Regions from separate parts of the Paenibacillus sp. J22TS3 genome, predicted to be linked through region 1. Evidence: riboswitches for the same ligand, from Rfam matches in the RefSeq annotation. Region 1 holds a riboswitch; each other region holds the start of a gene.

What was found. A riboswitch is a leader RNA that binds a small molecule or an ion and turns the genes downstream of it on or off. The one in region 1 is predicted to bind cyclic di-AMP.
Region 2: it holds a riboswitch for cyclic di-AMP, as region 1 does, so the genes downstream of both, KJS63_RS24625 (C40 family peptidase) here and KJS63_RS00740 (3D domain-containing protein) in region 1, are expected to answer to the same signal.
Region 3: it holds a riboswitch for cyclic di-AMP, as region 1 does, so the genes downstream of both, KJS63_RS22705 (APC family permease) here and KJS63_RS00740 (3D domain-containing protein) in region 1, are expected to answer to the same signal.
Region 4: it holds a riboswitch for cyclic di-AMP, as region 1 does, so the genes downstream of both, KJS63_RS25675 (resuscitation-promoting factor) here and KJS63_RS00740 (3D domain-containing protein) in region 1, are expected to answer to the same signal.

Annotation. Positions count from the first base shown of each region.
Region 1 is NZ_BOSF01000001.1:159,501-163,746, reverse strand. Features, by position in the region: gene KJS63_RS00755 (FAD-dependent monooxygenase) at 1-336, shown strand, start outside; gene KJS63_RS00750 (ABC transporter ATP-binding protein) at 428-1,381, shown strand; gene KJS63_RS00745 (ABC transporter permease) at 1,350-2,060, shown strand; cyclic di-AMP (ydaO/yuaA leader) riboswitch at 2,372-2,546, shown strand; gene KJS63_RS00740 (3D domain-containing protein) at 2,554-3,249, shown strand; gene KJS63_RS00735 (polysaccharide deacetylase family protein) at 3,321-4,109, opposite strand.
Region 2 is NZ_BOSF01000012.1:16,842-21,087, forward strand. Features, by position in the region: gene KJS63_RS24615 (GNAT family N-acetyltransferase) at 33-494, opposite strand; gene KJS63_RS24620 (C40 family peptidase) at 796-1,269, opposite strand; cyclic di-AMP (ydaO/yuaA leader) riboswitch at 1,274-1,411, opposite strand; gene KJS63_RS24625 (C40 family peptidase) at 1,751-2,242, opposite strand; cyclic di-AMP (ydaO/yuaA leader) riboswitch at 2,249-2,384, opposite strand; gene KJS63_RS24630 (hypothetical protein) at 2,629-3,444, opposite strand; gene KJS63_RS24635 (M1 family metallopeptidase) at 3,456-4,246, opposite strand, start outside.
Region 3 is NZ_BOSF01000009.1:95,258-99,503, forward strand. Features, by position in the region: gene KJS63_RS22700 (bifunctional 2',3'-cyclic-nucleotide 2'-phosphodiesterase/3'-nucleotidase) at 1-1,147, shown strand, start outside; cyclic di-AMP (ydaO/yuaA leader) riboswitch at 1,369-1,515, shown strand; gene KJS63_RS22705 (APC family permease) at 1,640-3,460, shown strand; gene KJS63_RS22710 (carbohydrate ABC transporter permease) at 3,764-4,246, opposite strand, start outside.
Region 4 is NZ_BOSF01000014.1:47,222-51,467, reverse strand. Features, by position in the region: gene KJS63_RS25685 (HD domain-containing protein) at 1-63, shown strand, start outside; gene KJS63_RS25680 (TatD family hydrolase) at 83-850, shown strand; cyclic di-AMP (ydaO/yuaA leader) riboswitch at 1,127-1,330, shown strand; gene KJS63_RS25675 (resuscitation-promoting factor) at 1,587-2,732, shown strand; gene rnmV (ribonuclease M5) at 2,992-3,537, shown strand; gene rsmA (16S rRNA (adenine(1518)-N(6)/adenine(1519)-N(6))-dimethyltransferase RsmA) at 3,541-4,246, shown strand, end outside.

The DNA of each region.
Region 1 (4,246 bases):
CCTAATGCTACGGGTCTGCAAGGCAACGGCGTTGCAGGAAGTGTCTTTGACCTTTTGCGCGGCCCGCACTGGACGCTCTTGGCTTTTGCAAATGGTATCAATCCTTCTCTGATGAGCTTCATCAGCGATGAGCTCCATGTGCATTGCATCCTGCCAGCGAATGTGGAGGGGGTGGAAGGCATAATCGACTCAGGAGGGAATGCCTATCGAATTTACGATGTAACAAGCGAAGAACTCGTATTGATACGACCGGACGGTTATATTGCACTGCGTACTTCCCTTGATGATACAGCATCAATTTCGAATTACTTGAATTCCATTTATCGCGCAAACTGATTTGGATAATGCCGGTGGGGATCTATTCAACATCTCATATGGCCGCCGGCTCTTTTATTCCTTTAATTAGGCAATAGGAAGGACTGTTATTATGGAAGATATTATTCGAACCGTTAATTTGACTAAGCAATACGGGAGTAGAGTCATTGTAGATCGCGTTTCAATTTCCGTTAAGAAAGGAGAAATCTATGGATTCTTGGGGTTGAACGGTGCAGGGAAAACGACAACCATCCGAGCTCTTCTCGGCTTAAGCAAACCTTCTTCTGGAGAAGTGTATTTATTTGGTCAGCGCTGGGCTAACGGGAATCCCGATTTGTCGAGACGGGTAGGTTATATGGTGGAAGTACCTTATGCCTATCCTCAATTTACAGTTAGGGAAAATTTGAATTTGATGGCCAAGTTGCGAGGATTACCGGTTCCGAGGGCCGTTGACGAGATTATGGAGCAATTGAATTTGACCCAATATGCGGATAGTAAGGCAAGAGATTTGTCACTTGGTAACGCGCAGAAACTTGGATTGGCCAAAGCATTAATTCATAAGCCTGACGTTCTGATTCTTGATGAGCCAACGAATGCACTTGATCCAGCCGGAATTGTGGAGATAAGGGAAATGCTGAAATCTCTAGCTTCTCAACATGGGGTTACCGTGTTTATATCGAGTCATATCCTTGAGGAAATGTCCAAATTGGCTTCTCGAATCGGCATTATTCACAAAGGAGTATTGCTTGAAGAACTGACAACCAAAGACTTTGAAACCATCCGCCGAAAGCAGTTGATGATCGGAACGAAGGATGCTCGGAAGGCTCAAGTTATTCTTTCAGACTCCGGGTATGCGGTACATTCGACATCGAATAACTGCTTTGTCCTGCCCGACGAACATGCCGTTAAGCACCCCGAACATATTGTGAGATTGCTTGCTCATCATGAAGTACCGCTCACTATGCTTAAAGTTGAAGAAGAGAATTTGGAACATTATTTTCTCAAAGTAATCGGAGTTGAGGAGGGAAGACCGAATGAGATCATTGTTGACAGCATGCAGCGTTGAAGTTTACAAATTGCGTCGGTCCTTTGTTTTATGGGGCACGCTTCTGTTTATATTGTTTGTCATCACGTTGTTCTTAGGACAGCCTAATTGGTCTTCTTTTTTTGAACGGACTGCGTTTTTGTATTCATCCGTGTTTGGTCTGCTGGGGTTTGGAATGTTAACAAGTTGGACGTTTGGTCGTGAGTATTCCGACCGGACGCTCAAGGATTTGCTCGCTTTGCCTGTATCGCGTGGTAAAATTGCGATTGCCAAATATGTCGCAATTATATTCTGGTGTTTAGTAATGATGTTGATCAGCTTTGTTTATGCTTTATTACTGGGTTTTTCTATTGGACTTCCTGGATTTTCGTTTGCTATGGTACAACATTATTTCTTCCTAATTCTTATAATTGGTGCTCTCCACCTATTATTAAGTGCACCACTTGCCCTATTGGCCTGTATATCGCGTGGTTTTCTGATGCCGATTGGCTTTGCATTTACAACTTTAATGTTGGCTTTGGTGTTCGGGCCTACCACCATTGGAGCTTATCTGCCTTGGTCTGTACCTGCTTTGCATTTGAAGGAAAGCGGAGACGCTTTGTTTCCCTTGATGGGTACTAGTTATTTGCTGGTATTCTTAATAGGACTAATAGGTTTCATTGGGACGGTAAAATGGTTGCAAAACAGGGAGCAACGATGATTTACAAAAAAGATTCTGCATAGAAATCATTTGGAAGGAGATGATCCTGCCTCTAAATCAAGATTTCTGCTGATGGGTTGTCTACAGTAGAACACGAATCATTTGCTAGCAGCATAATACTCGGAGCTTTGCTCCGGGTTTTCTTATATTCTAGCCGCGTGCTGAAGAAAGACCTGCTGCCCAGAGCAGCGCTATGAACAGCAGTGAAACGGGCTGCAACGCTCTGGAAAATTTTAATTTTTTGTAATAATTAACTGTTTCAATTTGCGATTTCCAGGAATTACTTGCTTGATTGGTTACAAAATTGTGATATATTCGTAATGCCGAAACCAGAACCTGGTGCGGGGGATGATTTGCGGATCAAGCTTAGGTATGAGAAGAGATCAGAGCTTATCCTTGGGGTGAAGTGCCGGTTAACCGCGGCACCGGGTTGTATCCTCAATCCGAATCCGACAGCTAACTCCGCAGGCATAGTTAAAAGGAGGATATTACAATGACATCTAAGAATGACTACAAGTCCAAAAAAAAGAACAAACTGGCGCTAGCCGCGAAAACGGTTGCAGCCGCACTAGGGATTGCCGCATGTATACATATGGCGCCTGCCCATGCTGACGCAGTACATACCGCTATGGAAGGGGATACATTCTATCTCCTCTCCAAAAAATACGGAATATCCGTAGATAACCTGATGAATGCGAACCCGGCTGTAAGTCCGACGAATATTTATGAAGGCCTGCCCCTTAACATTCCAACCAGTCTTAAGGCAGAGGCAGCAGTCGCTAGTCCGGTTATTCTGAAGCAGGATCCGATTGCTTCACTTAAGGTATTTACAGCCGATAAGATCGTGGAAGCCTGGGGCAAGACCTTCAACTATTCTAAGACGATCGATGTGGTGGCTACCGCTTATTCAGCCCACCCCAGCGAGAATGGATGGGGTCCTGTAGACTATTACGGGAATCCGCTGACACTCGGCACGATTGCCGTAGACCCTAAAGTCATTCCTATGGGTACAAAGGTGCTCGTGACCGGACACAGCCATAGCGGCCTGCCGAAGAACGCATTTGTAGCCACTGCGACTGATCAGGGAAGCGCAATTAAAGGTCACCGGATCGATATCTTCATTCCGGGCAGCCAGGAATCTGTAAATACATTTGGCTTCCAGGATATCAAACTTTACGTCATCAAGTAACATAGATTGTATTTGATCATACTAACTGTGATCATACCGAAAGATAGGGGAGGCCGCTTGGCCTCTTCTTTTTATTTTGACTCCTGAGTGTGAAGAAGCCTTTTCAAATCCACAAAAATATACCCCTGCTTTCTAAGCACCGAAATCACTTCAGGCAGCGCCTGGATCGTTCCCGACAGGTCTGCGCCTACGCCGCCACCGGCATGCTGAAGAATAATGGACCCCGGCCCTGCGGCTTGAAGAATGTTGCTTTTAACCGCGCTTTTGTTCAGTCCTTTCCAATCCTTCGAATCCACATTCCAGTTGATGACCTTGTAACCGCTGCGTTTTACCCATCTGAGCTGATCTTCATTAATCTCTCCGTAAGGAGGACGGATCAGTTTGGGTCTTACACCTGTCATAGAATTGATGATTTTCTCGGTACGAAGGATCTGTTTCTGGAAATAAGCCAGGTCGCGGTTCTTAAATAAAGGATGATTGTAAGAATGGTTGCCAATCATGTGTCCTTCTCTATGTATACGGCGGACGAGTTCAGGGTGTTTTTGCGCACGGGCTCCAACTACGAAGAACGTGGCCTTGACGTGATGTCTCGCGAGAATATTTAGCACCTGAGGGGTGAATCTGGGATCTGGAACATCGTCGAAGGTTAAAGCAACCTGTTTAATATGAGGTCCTCTGAACTTGAAGGTCTCTGAATATTTTTTTCTTAGCTCGCCTAGAGTTAGAGACTCCTGATTGGACTCTGGGCTGATTTTGGACAGAGTCTGCCTGTCCAAAGAGGCGGTAGCCGCTGGGGTAACTAGCGATAGCAGCAAGGCCGAAACACTAGTCAGCAGGAGAGCAGTAGTACGTAATCGCATTAGGAATCTCCCCTTTTCCTTAGTTTGATACGTGTTGTTATTTCCCTATGGGATTGCTTTTATCCACAGAAAGCTGACGAGTGAGGAATATCACGGCATCCTCCAGCAGAAAAGGGCATTTTATAGGAACAAGGGGG
Region 2 (4,246 bases), on a different contig from region 1:
AAATTTATGACTTCTCTTTCAGCCTGTCAAATTCACTTCTGCTGCGTTCCCTGATAGACCATACAGTAGAAGTTCCTCATTCCATCTGGCGTTCTGCGTTCATATTCATCCGTAATGCGGAATCCGGCTTGATGATAGGTCCGAATGGCCCGCTCATTCCAGGTTAGAACCTCAAGATCGACCGGAGACTCGGGACGGCGGATTAGGGTTTCCTGCAACACGGTACGTACAAACGACTTACCCAGGCCCTGACCGCACAAATCAGGCTTTAAACCAAGCCCTAACCGGGAGACGTTCGACATGGGGAAAATTTGTGCGAACCCCGCAAGCTCCCCTGTTGCGGTCAACACCGAAATATATTGTTCCTCCCGAAGCTTTGGATCACCGAACTCAATCTCTAGGGCCCTCATCTGCTCCCAAGGCAGAAAGCCGTAAATATTATAGGGGGGTTCATACACCCAGGTGCAAATCTGCTGACCGTGGGACTCGCTCATAGGAACGGCATAGAAATCTGTATGTTTGTTAAGAGTTATGGAGATCACCTCATTTTAAAAAATAAGAAAAAAGTTACAGAAACTCATCTGTGGTACGTTTATCCCCTAAAAGAGTGGGTATATATATGATAAGCAGGGCTGGAATAAAATAGTTGGTCGGCAGGTTTTTATTTTGAAACCTTTTGTGCAGTGGCAACGTTCTAGAGTTAGGTGCAAAAAAACCACAGGCCGATTCCGGCAAGAATCGTCTGTGGTCGAGTGAGTAAGGCAATCTCGTAAGCTCCATTTGAGGGAGTGGAACTTACAGGTTTACAGCGTATTTCTTATATTTCGCTTGGCTAAGAATGCGTTTGGCTCCAACGTAGCGTTTGCTGTAGTAACTGCTGCTGAGACGGTCAATGTGGATACCTTTTGAGGAAGAGGCATGCGCGAATTGGCCGTTTCCAAGAAATACTCCAACATGGGATACCCCATTACCCAGGGTATTGAAGAATACCAGATCTCCCGCTTTAAGTTGGCTCTTCGCCATCACCGGCGAACCTTGATGAAATTGAGCTTTAGACTGGCGGGCCAGGCTTACGCCCATCTTCTTAAACACAAAAGTTGTAAATCCGGAACAATCGAAACCGCGGGTAGACATACCTCCGGTTTTATATGGCGTTCCATAAACACTCTTTACCGTAGTAGTAAGGGTAGAGCTGGCAAAAGCGCTTCCTGTTCCTAGACTGAACAATAGAGCCAAGCTCGTTGCGGCTGCTGTAAGTTGCTTTCTCAAGATGTTAGACTCCTTCCAAGGCCTGCGAGGTTAGCTTAAGGATTCGGTTGAAGGTTCCCTATGATCCCTATAATGCGGATCAATTCACCCATAACTGGTTCCCCCGTTTCCCAGGTGTGTGGGAATTCGGCTGATTTGTTGGTTTAGTACACCTAATCTGAATGCTCGATTAGAACCGAGACTTCAGGATCCCAGCGTTCCAGGCAATTGATGTCGAATCTTGGAGTTTCTGGGCTGGTTCGTGAGTGACGCTCCGACAAATGACAACAATAATGACAAAGTTGTTACTAATTCCTTGCCTATTGTACCAAAGCGTCCAAGCTTTGGCAAGTTAGAACTCACTTTTTTTGTCAAAAAAACATATGTATACGGTTTATTTCCTGTAGGGACGGTTAATAATTAGTAACAGAATTGTTAAAAAGACAAACAAAAAACCCGCACGATTCCGGCAAGAATCATTGCGGGCCAAGCAAGGGATAACTTATTCTACGTCATCGTTGTCGGTAGAGGAATCGGCAACGGCTTCAAATTTCTCATTGCTCATAATGCGTTTGGCTCCAACGTAGCGGTTGGTGTAGTAGCTGTCACTCAGCTTGCTGATGGTAACGCCTCTCTTGGATGAAGCGTGTGCGAACTTCCCGTCACCGACATATACGCCGACATGAGACACACCATTTCCCAAAGTATTGAAGAATACCAGATCTCCGGCTTTCAATTCATCTTTCGGTACGGCCTTACCCATCTTGTATTGGGAGCCCGATTGGTGAGGAAGGTCTATTCCCAGTTTGTTGAATACATACTGAGTAAAGCCTGAGCAATCAAAACCGTTGGTGGACGTTCCACCCGACTTATACTCTGTACCAATGACCTTGTCTACGACTTTGTCCAGCTTGGAGTCTGCGAAAACGCTTCCAGCTCCCATCGAGAACAAAATGGACATAGACACTGCTGCTACTGCAAGTTTCTTCTTCAAAAGCGGTTAAACTCCTTCCAATGCCTGCGAGGTTAGCTTAAGGATTCGGTTGAAGGTCCCCTATGATCCCTCCGTTGCGAGATCAATTCACCCAAAGTGGTTCCCCCGTTTCCCGGTGCAGGGAATTCGGCTTATTCATCTTGGCACCTATATGAAACGACTTAGTTAGCTCGTTCCATAATAATGTATACGACATGTATGTCGAAACTCCTGCTGTGACCAAAAAATAATTACAATGTTGTTACTGTCATAGTTCACATTGTAACAAGGTAGGTATCTTTTGGCAATGGCCGATTGCGAGATTTCCCGGAAATTGAAAGACAAAAAGCCTTCACCAAACGGTGAAGGCCTTGAGCGGCGCGGGATGGGACGAAGTTATGACTTCTTTATTTCTTTTCATCCCACAGGTGATATTGCGAGGATATATGCCAAATACTGAGAAGACTGCGAATGAAAGGATAGGATTGCTGAAGAATTAGAGCCGCGAATCCGGTCCAGATCCAGGAGGCCGTGCTGAAGCTGCCAAACAGCAGAAGGGTGACCGCTCCCAGCAGGAGGGAGATGCCGGCCGCCGGAAGAAAACGGCGCAGATAGATCAGAATCCCCGAGAAGATTCCGGCACCGAATAAGTACCCAAACTGAGCGAACAGCAGCAGCTGGTGAATCAAATAGCCATAAATCAGCCAGCCGAGAATATACATAACAGCATAGAGAAGAGGAGAGCCTCCGCTCTGAATCCCTTTTACAAGCAGGTCAAGCAGCTTGGGGAACAGCCAATATCCCGGTGCCATCACAAGAATAAGCTCGATGATATAAAAGAGGGTGACCGGCTTCCACAGCCGCCCGATTCCCTGAAAGAAGACCAGACCGGCTCCATCTTGCGTATCCGGACGGAGTCCGTACATTACGCCCGCTTGAATCAGCGGGGTTAGCACCAATCTCAGCAGAAGCATGCCTGCCAGCAGCCAGAGGTACTGATGTACCTCCTGGCTGTATTTCAAATCAAGCTGCCCCTCGATAAAGAACAGCAGGCGGCTGAGCTCGCTCGGGGCAGGGTCCGGATAGCGCTGCAGCAGCGGAATGATGGCCGAGTTAATCAGACGGTACAGAAAGACGCCCCACAGCAGCTGATACAGAAAGAGAATGATTACAACGGGAAACTGAGCTTTGGTACTTTGCCATCCACCGCGAATGTATCGCATCTATTGTCACCTCACCATGAGAGCAAGCCAAGAAGTGATTCCACCACCTTGGTTATGCCCAGATTCCAACGGGTCCCCGTCTTCTCTTCCACTTCGGACTTGAGATAGTTGTTGATATGTTTGTTCTCGAGCACCAGGGTGTAGCCGGGATCAACCATAGCCCAGGCTAACGGCTGTTTGTACTGCAGCTTATAGACGATCTGGCTTTCGTCGCCTTTCCAGGTTTTGCGAACGATGTGGCCATCCTTGAAGCTGAAGATGACAGGAACCTCAGGGTAGGTTCCGCCAAGTCTGCTGATTTTGACAACCGATTCATATAGAGGGCCGGATGGGTCCTTTGGAGTAATCGGGCTCACTGTAATGGAGTCTACAGCGAAATTAGCCATTTGGCCGCTGTAAACATATTGATTGAAATAGTCCTTCCAGGAGCGTCCTGTCACCTGTTCAACCGTCCGCTGGAAATCCACGGTGGCCGGGTGCTTGAAGCGGAATTTGGCGGCGTACTTGGCCATGATTTTGTTCATGACGGGAGTCCCAACCTGGCGTTCAATGCCAAGCAGCACGAGCTTGCCGCGGGTATACACATTCTGGGCATAGGCATCGGCGGAGCCGTACTTCCAAGCCTCCTTCGGCAGGGCTGCGGGCTGATTCACGAAGCTGGATTGAATCGGCAGGGCGGATGTAACCCCGTAGGCACTCTCCATGAGTTTGTCCTCCGCGTAAGAGGTGAAGCCTTCATCAAGCCAGGCTTCCTCGAACTCATTGCTTGCGATCATGCCATAGAAATATTGATGGCCGATCT
Region 3 (4,246 bases), on a different contig from region 1:
AGCCAGCTTCCCTTATGTGGTGGCGAACGTGCTGGATGAGAACGGCAAGCCGTTCCTGCCTGCTTACACCGTTAAGGAAGTAGGCGGTGTAAAGATCGGATTCATCGGTGTGGTTACCAATATTACACCTTCTATCGTGAGCCCGGCTGGTATTAAAGGCCTTACCTTTACCGATCAGACCACAGCCGTCAACAAAGCTGTAGCTGAGCTTAAGGCTCAAGGCATCCGGTCTATCGTAATTCTGGCCCACGACCCATTCGCAGGGTCCAAGGATGCCCCAACCGGTGAAGTTGTAGACCTCGCGAACACGGTAGACGATGAAGTTGACGTGATTCTGGGCGGCCATGACCATGGCGGTCTGAATGCCGTGGTAGACAACAAGCTGATCGTGGAGTCCTACTCTTACGGGGTGGCCTTCTCCGATTTTGACCTGGAAATTGACCGTGCTACGCACAACATTGTGAGCAAGAAAGCTACCATTGTGGATACCAAACATGAAGGAATCACACCGGATGCGGAAATCACCAAGATGGTTGCTGACTATCAAGCGAAGAACGCTCCGGTCCTGAATGCACCTGTCGGCAAGACAGCTGCAGCTATCACCCGTACTACAAGTACGGCTGGTGAATCCGCACTGGGCAACCTGATTGCCGACAGCATGCGCGAGACCATGAAGGCCGACTTCGGTTTCATGAACTCCGGCGGCATCCGCAACGATCTGCCGCAGGGAACCATCACCTATGGCAACATGTTCGGCATTGAGCCATTCGGCAACGTGCTGGTGAAGCTGACGCTGACCGGGGCCCAAATCAAAGAGCTGCTGAATCAGCAATGGGGAGCGCCTAAGACCCGCATCGGGCAAGTCTCCGGCCTCACTTACAAATACGACGACAGCAAGCCGGATGGCTCCAAGATCGTTGAAGTGAAGAAAGCCGATGGAACACCACTCGAAGACACCAAGAACTATACGATTGTTGTTAATGACTTTATGGCTTCCGGCGGAGACGGATACACTACCCTGACTAAAGGAACCAACCGTGAAGTTGGGCCAGTGGATCTGGACGCGTTTGTTGATTATGTAAAAACTAAATTTGCAGGCAAAGACATTGACGCAAAGATTGAGAATCGGATCGTCAAAGTGAACTAATTCAATTCCTTATAGTGAAGAACCCCCTCCGGGAGACCGGCAGGGGGTTCTTGTCTTGATCATAGGTCAATCTGAAGCACAATAAACAATCAGTCCGGGCATTACAATAATCGCCAAATGAGAAAAATACCTGCACCGCAATCTTAAGGATAGTTTAAGAAGTACGAAAAGGTGTTTACAAGAATGAAGTACGAGAGTATGATAATCATCGGTTTTCAATTTCCATATATTCGCTGAAATCTTACAAGATGCGGGGGAACCGTTCTAACGGATTGAATCGATCCGGGGGGTGAATCCTATTACAAGGTAGGGCTACTCAAGGGCCCGAATCCGACAGCTAACTCCGTAAGCGTTATTTGAGAAGGAAGGTGGATTCAACCATGACCAGAATATTTAAAACCTGAGTATGTATGATTAGACTTGTGGACATTGTATAGTTCGTAAAGCACTTGGGTTTATGTCTTAATTTTTACCATACTGGTGGTGGAGAGAATGTCTTTAAAAAGATTTTTAATCGGGCGTCCCCTGAAATCAACAGAACTGGGCGAGCAAAAACTAAACAAAACCAAAGCTCTGGCCATTCTGTCCTCTGACGCCTTGTCCTCCGTTGCCTATGGGCCGGAGCAAATCCTGCTTGTCCTAATTACAATCAGTGCGGCAGCCTTCTGGTATTCAATACCGATTGCCGTAGGTGTGCTGGTTCTGTTAACCGCACTAATTTTATCTTACCGTCAAATTATTTTTGCTTATCCGCACGGCGGGGGAGCCTATGTGGTATCCAAGGAAAACCTTGGAACGAACTATGGTCTAATAGCCGGCGGTTCACTGCTGGTGGATTACATTCTGACCGTAGCCGTGAGTGTGTCCGCAGGAACAGATGCGATCACCTCCGCTTTTCCCAGCCTGCATCCTTATACGGTAATTATTGCGATTATTTTTGTATTATTCATCACGACCTTGAACTTGAGAGGAGTCACGGAGTCGGCCTCAATTCTGGCCTACCCTGTATACTTGTTTGTTCTAGCTCTGTTCATTCTAATCGGGGTCGGCATATTTAACATCCTGACAGGCCATGTGCCAGCTGAGCTGCACGCTCCAATTGGAACCCCTGTCGCTGGCATCAGCTTATTCTTGCTGCTGCGGGCTTTTGCATCAGGTAGTTCTGCGCTTACGGGGGTTGAGGCGATTTCGAACGCCATCCCGAACTTTAAAGATCCGGCGCCGAACAACGCCTCCAAGACGCTGCTGGCTATGGGAACCCTGCTTGCTGTGCTGTTTTCGGGAATTGTATTCCTGGCTTATTATTACGGGGTAGCCCCTAAAGCTCAAGTCACGGTAGTTTCCCAAATCGCGGAAATGACATTTGGCCGCAATTTCATGTACTTTTTTATCCAGGGAACTACGGCTCTGATTCTTATTCTGGCCGCCAACACGGGGTATTCCGCATTCCCTCTGCTGGCTGTAAACCTGGCCAAGGACAAATTCATTCCAAGAATGTTCACGGTACGAGGAGACAGGCTGGGATATTCCAACGGAATTATCATGCTGGGAGTCTGCTCCATTATCCTGATTGTCGTATTTAAAGGACAGACTGAGCACCTGATTCCACTGTATGCGGTTGGGGTATTTATTCCATTTACCCTGTCCCAGACCGGAATGATGCTGAAATGGCTGCGCACCAAGCCCCAAGGCTGGGTACCGAAATTTATCATCAATACGATCGGGGCTTTGATCAGTCTCACCGTATCGCTCATGTTCTTTCTGACCAAATTCAATCAGGTATGGCCGGTATTGATCTTCCTGCCGCTGATTATTCTGTTCTTCTACCGGATCCGGAAGCACTATGAAGCGGTGGGGGACCAGCTGAGATTAACCACCTGCGAGCGGGCTGTGCCAATTGAAGGCAATGTGATTATTGTACCTGTTGCAGGGATTACCCATGTAGTTGAGAACTCGCTGAACTATGCGAAGTCACTATCCCCTCATCAAATTATCGCAGTCTATGTACCATTCGAACGGCATGACGAGGATGAATTCGAAGCCAAATGGGAGAAATGGCAGCCGGACGTACGGCTCGTTACCCTCTACTCTCCTTACCGGAGCATTATTCATCCGCTGCTCAAGTTCGTGGATACCGTGCAGCGAAAGGCCAGTGAATCGAATTATCAGGTTACTGTGGTGATCCCCCAATTCATTCCGAAGAAGGGATGGCATAATATTCTCCATAACCAATCCGGCCTGATGATTCGCACCAAGCTGCTCTACAGCAAGAAGGTCATTGTTACCACGGTTCCTTACCGTCTGAAAAAATAATCCAGCTCCCTAAGTCCCTAGGTACCTAAGAAGCTGGATAGAAGTGAAGGCCCTCTTCCTGGGCTTCGTAACGGTGATTTACGCACCTAGGAAAAGGGCTTTGCCCAATCCTCATGCATGTTTAAGGCATCCAAGCATAAAGATCGCCGGGCCACACACCGCGCACTAAGGTGACGTGTGCAGCTTTCCCGGGAACACCAAAAAGGCACCCTGAGTAAAGGGTGTCTTTTTGGTATAAAGCATGGGGGATCTATGTTGGGGAATCTGATTGGAAGCTCTTCTTATGGGTTTAACCTGTTGTTCCTAGCCCTTGATTGAGCCGGCTACCATACCTTTCATAATCTGCTCCTGAAGAATCAGATAGATAACAATGGTCGGGATTACAGCGATCGCCATCGCCCCCATGGTAAGGGCATAATCTGTACCGAAGCCATCCGAGAATAGAGACAGACTCAGCGGCAGCGTCTTCAGGCTTTGGGAATTGATAAATACCAGGGCGAACGAGAAGTCGTTCCAGAATCTTAAGAAAGCCAAGATCGAGATCGTTGCAATAATTGGAGTACTGAGCGGAAGAATCATTCTTCCGAAGATTCCCCACCATCCTGTGCCGTCAATCATGGCAGCTTCTTCAATTTCACGCGGAATGGAAGCCATGTACGCCATCGCCAGGAATATCGCAATCGGAAGCTCAAAGGCTGTATACGGCAGAATCAGCGCACCATACGTATCCAGCAATCCGATCTTCTTCATCATCAGGAACAGCGGCACCAATGTGCTGTGAATCGG
Region 4 (4,246 bases), on a different contig from region 1:
AAGCTGCGTGGACTCGCCCGCAAGCTGCCGGAGGAAATAGCTGCACTACTTAATTTGCTCTAATGTGAAGGAGGAAATATCCGTGTTATTCGACACACATACCCATTTGGATGCACCGCAATTTGACGAGGATCGGGAGGAAGTGATTGCCCGTGCTGTAGAGCAGGGGGTCAGCCGGATGATTAATGTCGGATTTAACCGGGAGACCATTCCATCCACTATGAAGCTTGCCGAAACCTACGATTTCATCTACGCTGCTGTCGGTTGGCATCCCCAAGACGCGATTACGATGCAGGACGGGGATTTGGAGTGGATTGCCGAATTATGTGCGCACAAGAAGGTTGTGGCCATCGGTGAGATAGGCCTTGACTACTACTGGGACACCTCACCCAAGGAAATTCAGCATCAGGTATTCCGCAAGCAGATTGGACTTGCCCGAAGCTTGAAAATGCCGATTGTTATTCATAACCGGGATGCTCATGAAGACGTGGTCCGGATTCTGCGGGAAGAGAAGGCTGAGGAGGTTGGCGGGGTAATGCATTCGTTCTCAGGCAGCTGGGAGACGGCCAAGATGTGTCTGGATTTGGGATTCCACATTTCTTTTGGGGGGCCCATTACGTTTAAGAACGCTAAGCAGCCCAAAGAAGTATTAAAACAGGTTCCCATGGACCGGCTGTTGATTGAAACGGACTCCCCGTATCTGACTCCGCACCCGTATCGGGGGAAGAGAAATGAGTCTGCACACGTTCGTCTTGTTGCCGAAATGGCAGCAGAGCTAAAGGGTGTATCTGTAGAGGAAATCGCGGAAATTACCACCCGAAATGCACTGGAACGATTTGGAATAAGGTGAAATCGGGAGTAAAACCGATGAAATAAAGAGTATTTGGGAAAGATTAATAGTTTTTAATCTAAAAAAGGATGATTATTACAAAAAATTAACCAATTTTTTAAAAAAACTAGTTGATTCCTGCTTTACAACATGCATATAAACAGGATAGAATCTTTTCAGTAATTGATTTGGTCTGGCAGCACCACGAATTTGCTAGCTATGTGAATTGGATGTAAACCTAACCGGGTATAAAGCCACGAATTACTGGCTCCATTCACACATCAATTACAATTCCAAGAACCAGTCTCGCTGAATCTTCGGGCAACCGGAGAACGGGGGAACCAATACGGATTGTTGACTGAACGTTCCGTATTTGATTTCTTTAACGGGTCTTTGGGGTGAATTCAAGGTCATTGCGCCATGAGCGGATGAACTGAGATAGGGCAGCTCTCTACGCCCGAACCCGACAGCTAACCTCGTAAGCGTATGAAGAGAGAGGCAACTCGTGCATCCTACATTCCTTTAGTCAGCCGGAAGCCACGAAAGAGATCCTCTTACACTCTTTCTCTAGGCTTCTTTTTGTTTTGAATAAAGGAGACAGGAACGTCATACAGTGGTATGACATATGAGTAGCGCTGAACAGGCTGGTGCGGGATGCGAAATGTGCAGTAGGGCATTTCGTCAAAATCGGTATAGTCGCGTCAATTTTTATACAAGTCGATCTTAGACGGCGGGGCTATGAAGGAGGACGTAAGAAGTGGGCTTTTTCGGATCTAAGGAAACTACCCATGAGTCACGATCATCCAGCATGTCTTACGCGTTGCGGTGGAAGAAAGAAAACAAGCGTCAAATTGTTGTGGCAGGGATTGTTACCATCGCACTGCTTGTCGGCGTAACTACCTGGTTCTATGGCCAGGCTGACAAGAACATTTACTTGGTTGCGGATGGTAAGACACCATCTCCAGGCACATCGGTATCAAAGCCTGATCAAGGGCTGGAACAGCAAGCATTGAACCCAAATTCGGGGGATAAGGGTACGGCAGACTTGGGTGGTATGCTCCCTGAGGGAGATCAGTACATTCTGGGCCGTATAGTTCCGGTTAAGGTTACGGCGGACGGAGTCACTAACAAACATCTGACAACGTCAGAGACGGTTAAGGACGCTATTACGAACTTAGGCGTTAAAGTATCGGGTGATGACAAAGTATATCCATCCCTGGATACTCCAGTCAGCTCGGATCTGCACATTCGGGTCGTGCGCGTGGATAAACGTACAACGAAGAAAGCGGAGAGCATCCCTTATACCTTCGTCAAAACGTCGGACCCCTCTCTAGAGAAGGGAAAAACCAAACTGCTGAGCAAAGGCCAAACTGGCGTTGTGGTGCATCACATTGAGAAGGTGTACCAGGATGGCAAGCTGGTAACGAAGCGGTTGGTTAGTAAGTCCGTAGAAAGACAGCCATCTGCAAAAGTATTGGCGGTAGGCACCAAACCTAAAACTCAAGTACTTGCAGCTAGCATTGACCGCTCATCTAAATCTGTGAGCATCAGCCAGAATAACAGTGTCAAAAAGGGCGGCGTGCAGTTCAAATATAAAAAGTTGCTGAAGAATGTATCCCTGACCGCTTACTCTGCGGAAGAGAGCGGGATCGGTACGAATACTGCATCGGGAGCCCGGGTTAAGGAAGGTAGAACGATCGCAGTAGACACCGATGTGATCCCAATGGGCTGGTGGGTGTATATTGAGGGTGTCGGCTTCCGTAAAGCGGAGGATACAGGAGGCGCAATCAAAGGCAATAAGATTGATGTGTATTATGACAGTTTGAAAGCAGCTAACAATTTCGGGCGGAAAAAAGGCCGCACAGTTTATGTAATTGGACCGGTTAAGCCCGAACTGAACTAGTTAGCCTGGCTTAGGCATCGTTTACTTTAATCCATGAATAAGATACTATTACACATAGTAAATATGTGCATGCTAAGGAGAGGAGAATTCCTCTTCTTTTTGTTATGAATAGAACTTATACCGCTGGCCGCTAGCCGTATCTAATCTTTATATCGGTAAGGCAGTGCAGAGATTATAGATACTGGAGTGTTCCTGTTTATGGTAATCGGGCAGGGGATTGTTTTAAGATACAGACACGCACGAAGAAAGGATGGCGTCCATGATTAAGGAGGTCATTGTGGTTGAAGGACGGGATGATACCGTGGCGATTAAAAGAGCGGTGGAGGCGGATACGATTGAAACGGGCGGCTCCGCCATTGGCCCGGCTGTGATTCGTAAAATTAAGCTGGCCCAGGAGCGCCGGGGGGTTATCATTCTAACGGACCCGGATCATGCGGGAGAACGCATTCGCAAGATTGTAGCCGCCAAGGTTCCCGGCTGCAAGCATGCCTTCCTGACGGAGGCGGCGGCAACGCATAAGGGTGATATCGGGGTGGAGAATGCTTCGCCCCAGGATATTCGGGAGGCCCTATCCAGGGTGCGGAGCGAATACAGCGGCGAAGAGATTCTGATCAGCTTCGAGGATTTGATCGAAGCGGGTTTAATCGTCCATCCGCATGCGGCTGAGCGACGCCGCTTTATGGGGGAGCAGTTGGGCATCGGATACTGCAACGGCAAGCAGTTCTTCAAACGTCTGCGTGTGTTCCATATCAGCCGTGAGGAGTTCGCCGCAGCCCTTCAACAATTAGAGAGCAAAGGAGATTAATCCATGAGCAGGATCGAAGATATATCGACGCCCAAAAGAACGAAGGAGATCATACAGCGGCACGGCTTCTCCTTCAAGAAAAGCCTGGGCCAGAACTTTCTGATCGATCAGAATATTCTGGGCAAAATTGTCGGTGCGGCTGAACTAGATGAAACGAAGGGGGCCCTTGAGATCGGTCCTGGAATAGGCGCACTGACCCAGAAGCTGGCTGAAACGGCAGGCAAAGTGACAGCTGTAGAGATCGATCAGCGCCTTATTCCTATCCTGGAAGAGGTACTTGAGCCATACGGTCATGTACGGGTCATCCATGGGGATGTGCTGAAGTTGGACCTCCGTGAGGTGATTGAGCGGGAGTATGCTGATCAGACCGGTGTCAGCGTCGTCGCTAATCTCCCTTACTATGTGACGACACCTATTATTATGAAGCTGCTCGAAGAGCACCTGCCTCTGGAGAATATTGTGGTTATGATTCAGAAGGAGGTGGCAGAGCGTATGGCCGCCTCACCGGGGGGCAAGGAGTACGGGAGCCTGAGCATTGCGGTCCAGTACTACTGTGAGCCTGAACTGGTCTGCACCGTTCCGCATACGGTATTTATTCCCCAGCCGAATGTCGACTCGGCGGTTATCCGCCTGAAGGTTCGTCAGGAAGCTCCGGTAAAGGTGGAGGATGAGGCATTCTTTTTTACCGTGGTACAAGCTTCATTCGCCC